One region of the Janthinobacterium sp. GW821-FHT03A03 genome, then DNA from elsewhere that is predicted to be linked to it. Evidence: predicted binding sites of a transcription regulator. Region 1 holds the regulator's gene; each other region holds the start of a gene.

Evidence for each region. The regulator FNR, encoded in region 1, switches genes on or off when oxygen is low (the NO sensors DNR and NnrR bind a similar motif). The targets are predictions, from matches to a motif close to TTGATNNNNATCAA.
Region 2: the regulator FNR is predicted to act here: its motif matches at 757-770, upstream of AC07VI_RS12455 (OmpW/AlkL family protein).
Region 3: the regulator FNR is predicted to act here: its motif matches at 1,165-1,178, upstream of ubiU (ubiquinone anaerobic biosynthesis protein UbiU).

What each region holds. Positions count from the first base shown of each region.
Region 1 covers NZ_JBWKUZ010000014.1:65,388-67,652, reverse strand. Annotated here, with positions in the region: gene AC07VI_RS21360 (FixH family protein) at 1-287, shown strand, start outside; gene fnr (fumarate/nitrate reduction transcriptional regulator Fnr) at 412-1,170, opposite strand; gene AC07VI_RS21350 (response regulator) at 1,411-2,265, shown strand, end outside.
Region 2 covers NZ_JBWKUZ010000005.1:23,723-25,987, forward strand. Annotated here, with positions in the region: gene AC07VI_RS12450 (LysR family transcriptional regulator) at 1-686, shown strand, start outside; gene AC07VI_RS12455 (OmpW/AlkL family protein) at 836-1,453, shown strand; gene AC07VI_RS12460 (MetQ/NlpA family ABC transporter substrate-binding protein) at 1,532-2,265, opposite strand, start outside.
Region 3 covers NZ_JBWKUZ010000025.1:52,305-54,569, reverse strand. Annotated here, with positions in the region: gene AC07VI_RS26740 (ribonucleoside triphosphate reductase) at 1-546, opposite strand, end outside; gene AC07VI_RS26735 (hypothetical protein) at 665-1,081, opposite strand; gene ubiU (ubiquinone anaerobic biosynthesis protein UbiU) at 1,242-2,265, shown strand, end outside.

The DNA.
Region 1 (2,265 bases):
CGTATGACGTCGCTGCAGCGCGCCTGAGCGGCTCCGTGCACAGCTTCGGCAAGGCGTACCAGAAGCCTTTGCTGCTGCACCTGGCGCATGCGACCCTGCCGGAAAAGGATATCAAGCTGCTGGTGCAGCCCGATGCGGCCGGCAATTTCTCGGTGGCGCTGCCGATGCTCGAACGCAGCCGCTGGCAGGTGCTGGTGGAAAACGACAAGCGCGAATGGCGCCTGTCCGGCATCTGGACCTGGCCGCTGCAGCGCAGCATCGCGCTGCACGCCGATGAGGAACTATAACGTACAGTGGCGGGAAAACCGTAGCGAGCGGCAGTGATTTGTGGCTGAGAAGCACAGCTGTGCTATAGCACAGCGAGCATCGCAGGCCGCAAAGCGCGACGCGCAGTCGGTTTTGACGGTGCGGTTATTTGCAGACGTCCGTACCGGCCGTAATGGCCTTCAATTTCGCTGGCTGCAGGATTTCAATCTCGCGGTTCGACACGCGCAGCCAGCCTTCCTTCTTGAATTTCGACAATAAACGGCTGACGCTTTCGATGGTCAGTCCCAGGTAGTTGCCGATTTCCTCGCGCGACATGCGCAGCTGGAATTTGCTGCTCGAATAGCCGCGCGCTTCATAGCGCGACGCCAGGTTGACGATGAAGGCGGCAAAGCGCTGCGTCGCCTGCATGTTACCTAAAAGCAACATAACGCTTTGCTCGCGCGTGATTTCCTGGCTCATCATGCGGTGGAAATGGCGCAGCAGGGTCGGCATATTGCCCAGCAATTGTTCCAGGCTGGAAAACGGGATTTCACATACTTCGCTGTCTTCCAGCGCCACCGCATTACAGTGGTGGCGGTCGGCGCTGATGGCGTCCATGCCCAGCAGTTCGCCCGCCATCTGGAAACCCGTCACCTGCTCTTCGCCGCCCGGATTGATCTGGTAGGTCTTGAAGTGGCCCAGGCGGATCGCGTACAGGTTCTGGAACGAGTCGCCGATGCGGAACAGCGAGGCGCCGCGCGCGATCTTGCGGCGGCGGCCGATGATCTGGTCCAGCCTGTCCATGTCGCCCACGTCGAGGCCCATCGGCAGGCACAATTGATGCATGCTGCAGGTCGAGCATCGCGCACGCAACGCTTCCACGTTCACGGTGGGCAAGGTTGGAGAGAGTAGCGCTTCAGTCATGTCGGTACCTTTTAGAAAATGCAATAACAAGTTTACTGCATACACGGTTGCCGTGTGCCAATTTCACCGTAATTTCGCTGAATAAACGACGTTCGGACTTTAATTATATGGCAACATCGTCAAAAGCCCGTGCGGGGCGGGCCATTTGCGCGGCGCCGCTTGCCAAGTTGATGTATTGATAGGAAAATTCCTAACGGCATTATCTGCCGCCTGTAGCGCCCGGTACCGAAAAAGGAAATCATGAAGCCTCTCGGCATCAAAGCAAAAGTCGCGCTGGCAACCAGCCTGACCTCGATCGCCATGATCGCGCTGGTCACCATGATCCAGGTGCAGCACATGCGCGACGACTTCACCCGAGTTCTGCTGAGCCAGCAGTCATCGCTGATCACCCGCACCGCCGCCGAGCTCGATGACAAGCTGGCCATGCTGCTGCAAATCGTCACCCTGACGGCCAGGCAGCAGCCGCCGGAACTGATCGCGCAGCCCGCCCAGTTGCGCCAGTACTATTCGCGCCGCTCGATGCTGGTGCTGTTCGACGACGTGCTGGTGCTCAACGCGCACGGCGCCGTCGTGGCCGACATGCCGGAAGTGGCGGGGCGCGCCGGCATCAACGTGGCCGAGCGCGAGTACTTCCAGACCGTGCTGCGCACGCGCCAGCCCATGATCACCGAACCGATGCTGGGCAAGTCCAGCGGCATGCCCATCGTGCAGATGGTGGCGCCCGTGCTGGCCGCCGACGGCCAGGTGGCCGGCGTGGTGATCGGCGTATTGCGCCTGTACAAGGATAACCTGCTGGGGCGTTTGCGCACGGAAAAGATCGGCAAGAGCGGCTATTACTTCATCCTCACGCGCGGCGCCGTGCCGCGCTACGTGCTGCACCCCGACACCAGCCGCTTGCTGCAGCCGCGCAAGCCGAACGCCAACCTGACCACCACGCAGCTGCTGAAGGACGACGGCGAAGGCAGCATGGTCAGCACCAACAGCCGCGGCATCACGGCCGTCAACAGCTTCAAGCGCCTGAAATCCGTGAACTGGCTGCTGGCCGCCTCGCTGCCCCTCGACGACGCCTTCGAGCCGTTCGACGGCGTGCTGTAC
Region 2 (2,265 bases), on a different contig from region 1:
GGCTGCTGGCCGACCTGGAAGAAACGGAAGCCGTGTTCAGTTCGGCGCAGCAGCAGCCGGCCGGCAAGCTGCGCATCGACCTGCACGCGACCCTGGCCATGCACTTCGTCCTGCCCGTGCTGGACCGGTTCTGCGCCCGCTATCCCCTGATCGAACTGGAAATCGGCATGGGCGACCGCCTCGTCGACCTGGTGCGCGAAGGCGTCGATTGCGTGCTGCGCGTGGGAGAACTGGGCGACTCGTCCATGGTGGCGCGCCGCGTGGCGCTGCTGGAGCAGATGACGTGCGCCAGCCCCGCCTACCTGGCCGCGCACGGCACGCCGCAGGACCTGGCGCAGCTGGCGGGCCACCGCGCCGTCAATTTCTTTTCCGCCCGGACGGGCAAGGTCTGGCCCTTCGATTTCAAGGTGGACGGCCGGCGCCACAGCGTGGCCTTGCCGGGCACGGTGTCCGTCAATAACGCGGACGCATATCACGCCTGCTGCCGCGCGGGCCTGGGCCTGATCCAGGCGCCGCGCTACCACCTGGCGCGGGCGCTGGCGGCCGGCGAACTGGTGGAAGTGCTGGCGCACCTGCGGCCCGATCCGCTGCCCGTGTCCGTGCTGTACCCGCATCACCGGCAATTGTCGCCGCGCGTGCGCGTGTTTGCCGACTGGGTCGCCGGCCTGTTTGCCGAGCTGGCTTGATTTTGCAATGCCGCATTTTCTTGACCTGGGAAAAGAAAAAAATCCCTCTTTTGATGCCATCTAGCACTATTTGATGTGGATCAAAGTTTTTGTTGCACTGCACTCTTAGACTTCGCAGCGTTACTTAACGACAAAAAGAGGGAACTAGAATGAAAAAGTCCGCAACTGCAGCAGCAATCGTCCTGGCCGCCATCGGCGCACTCGCCGGCAATGCAATGGCACAGGAAGGCCCATGGCTGGTCCGTGCGCGCGCCGTGCACATCGATCCGGCCGATAAATCTGCTCCTGTCGGTGGCGTCGGCGCATCCGACCGTTTGACGGTCAGCAGCAAGACGATTCCTGAAATCGATATTTCGTACTTCTTCACGCCGAATATCGCTGCCGAGCTGATCCTGACCTACCCGCAAAAGCATGACGTCAAGCTCGACGGCAACAATATCGGTACCTTCAAGCATCTGCCGCCGACCCTGTCGCTGCAATACCACTTCATGCCGGAAAAACAGTTCAGCCCTTACGTGGGTGCCGGCATCAACTACACGAATATCTCCGACGTGAAATTGCTGAACGGCGCCGGTCGCCTGGAGCATGACAGCTGGGGTTACTCGCTGCAAGCCGGTGTCGACTACAAGCTGGACAAAAACTGGTCGCTGAACTTCGACATCAAGAAAGTGCAGATCCGCAGCGACGTCTTCATCGGTGGCGCCAAGGCCAGCGAAGTCAAGGTCGATCCTATCCTGATCGGCGTAGGCGTCGGCTACCGCTTCTAAGTCATGATAGCGCCCGCAAGGCGCGGACAATAAAAAAGGACGGCCTTGGCCGTCCTTTTTACGTTTGGTGCACGCCGCTTATTTTTTCAGCGTCTTTTCCAGCGCCAGCTGGTAATCCGTCTTTTCGTAGCCGGCCAAATACTTGTTCGTCGCGTCGAGGAAGGCGCGCGAGCGGTAGGCCGCTTCCAGGTCCTTGACCCACGGCTTGGCCTTGTCGGCCGTGCGGATGGCCACCAGGTTGATGTAGCTGTCCGAGATCTTTTCCACGCTGAGGGCCGACGTCAGCTTCATGCCGGCGGCCAGGGCGAAGTTGCCGTTCACAAAAGCGTAGTCGGCGTCCGCCAGCGAACGTGGCAGCTGCGCCGCTTCCAGCGGCACCAGTTTCAGCTTCTTCGGGTTGTCCAGCACGTCGCGCTCGGACGCGCGCAGCGGGTCGACGTTCGGTTTGAGCTTGATCCAGCCCATCTTGGCCAGCATCACCAGCGCGCGCGCCTGGTTGGTCGGATCGTTCGGCATGGTGATGGTGGCGCCGTTTTTGACCTCGGCGAGGGTTTTCTGCTTGCCGCCGTACAGGCCGATCGGCATGGTCGGCACGGTGATCAATGAACTCAATGGCAGCTTGTTATCGGTGGCGAACTTGGTCAGATACACGATGTGCTGGAACACGTTGGCGTCCAGCGAGCCTTCGGCCAGCGCGTAGTTCGGCTGCACGTAGTCGTTGAATTCGACGATCTTGACCTTGTAGCCCTGTTTTTCCAGGATGGGCTTGATGCCCAGCTTCAGCTGGTCGGAGTACGGGCCGGAGCTGGTGC
Region 3 (2,265 bases), on a different contig from region 1:
GAACGGCGTCTGCGTGCCCCAGCGCGACGGCACGTTGAGGTTGAAGATCAGCTCCTGCATGTACTGGCGCACGTCTTCGTAGCGCAGGCTGTCCTTGCGGATGTAGGGCGCCATGTAGGTGTCGAAGGAACTGAAGGCCTGCGCGCCGGCCCACTCGTTTTGCAGGGTGCCGAGGAAATTGACGATCTGGCCGATGGCGCTCGACATGTGCTTGGGCGGGCCTGATTCGATCTTGCCCGGCACGCCGTTCAAGCCTTCGTGCAGCAGGGTGCGCAGCGACCAGCCGGCGCAATAGCCGGCCAGCATGTCGAGGTCGTGGATGTGCAGCGCCGCTTCGCGGTGCGCCGCGCCCACTTCCGGCGGATAGACCTGGTCCAGCCAGTAGTTGGCGATGACCTTGCCCGACACGTTGAGTATCAGGCCGCCCAGCGAGTAACCCTGGTTGGCGTTGGCGTTGACGCGCCAGTCGCGCCGCTCCAGGTATTCATTGATGGACGCGGCGACATCGACCTGGCCGCGCGTGGATGGAACTGCATTTGTCGTCATGAAACCTCCAATAAACACAACATGCGGTGTTTTTATGGAGGTTAATCACTAAATATAGTGGCGTCAAAGGGCGCGTGCAGTTGCGTGACGAATCCTTGACGCAGGTGAAAAAACCACCTCAGCCGGTTTTGTTCCAGCGCGTTTCGCGCAGGATCAGCCAGCTCGCGAAAAAGAATGCGGCGCCGCAGGCGGCGACGCTGGCGACGGAGGCGGGCAGCACGTGGGCCCAGATTTCCAGCGGCGAGTAGGTACTCCAGCTGGCCACGCGCGCGTCGAAGGTGACGTAGTTCGCCAGCAGCCAGTAGACGGCCAGCAGGCCCGTGCAGATGGCGGCCTGGCGCAGCAGCGGCAGTTGGCGGCGCGCGAACACGGCCAGCAGGAACAGCAGCAGCACGCCTGGATACGCGCCCAGCACTTCGGGCGACAGCATGGAGACGGTCCCTGCGTCATAGCCATCGGACGGGCCGGCCCACTGCACCTGCAGCGCGGTGAGGAACAGGGTAAGCAGGAAGATCAGCAGCGGTTTGCGGGTCATGGCGGGCAATCGAAGGGGGAAAAGTGGGGCATTTTACAGCCAGGTCAAGCAAGTTGAACGCGCGCCAGCCATGCATGCATTCCTTCACCTGCGTCAAGGACTGGGCGGCATGGGCGGGGCTATAGTCTGCACCCTGAGCCGACACAGGACTGAGAACACCATGATGCTTGAATCAACCACCGCCACCCGCGTGGCCGGACCGCTGGAACTGGTCTGTCCCGCCGGCAGCCTGCCTGCCCTGAAAGCGGCCGTCGACAATGGCGCCGACACCGTTTACCTGGGCTTTCGCGACGCCACCAATGCGCGCAATTTCGCCGGCCTCAATTTCGACGAAAAGGCCATCGCGGAGGGCGTGCGCTACGCCCATCAGTATGGACGCAAGGTGCTGCTGGCGCTGAACACCTATCCGCAGCCGCACAACTGGGCCGTGTGGCGCAGCGCCATCGACCGCGCCGCGCAGGCCGGCATCGACGCCATGATCGTCGCCGACCCGGGCCTGATGGCGTATGCGGCCCAGCACCAGCCGCAACTGCGCCTGCACCTGTCCGTGCAAGGCTCGGCCACCAACTACGAAGCCATCAATTTTTACCATGAACATTTCGGCATCGCCCGCGCCGTGCTGCCGCGCGTGCTGTCCATGGCGCAGGTCGAGCAATTGATCAGCAAGACGGAAGTCGAGATCGAGGTCTTCGGCTTCGGCAGCCTGTGCGTGATGGTCGAGGGACGCTGCGCGCTGTCGTCGTATGCGACTGGCGAGGCGCCGAATACCCATGGCGTATGCTCGCCGGCGAAATCCGTGCGCTGGCTGGAGACGCCGAACGGCCTCGAATCGCGCCTGAACGGCGTGCTGATCGACCGCTACGCGCCTGGCGAGAACGCCAGCTATCCCACCCTGTGCAAGGGGCGCTTCGAAGTCAACGATGAAGAGTATTACGCCATTGAGGAGCCGGCCAGCCTGAATACGCTGGCGCTGCTGCCGCAATTGATCGCCATGGGCGTGCGCGCCGTGAAGATCGAAGGGCGCCAGCGCAGCCCCGCCTACGTGGCCCAGGTGACGCGCGTGTGGCGCGAAGCGATCGACGCCTGCCGCGAAGGCAATACGCGCTACGCCGTCAAGCCGGGATGGATGGCGGCCATGGACAAGCTGGCCGAGGGGCAGCAGCACACACTCGGCGCCTACCATC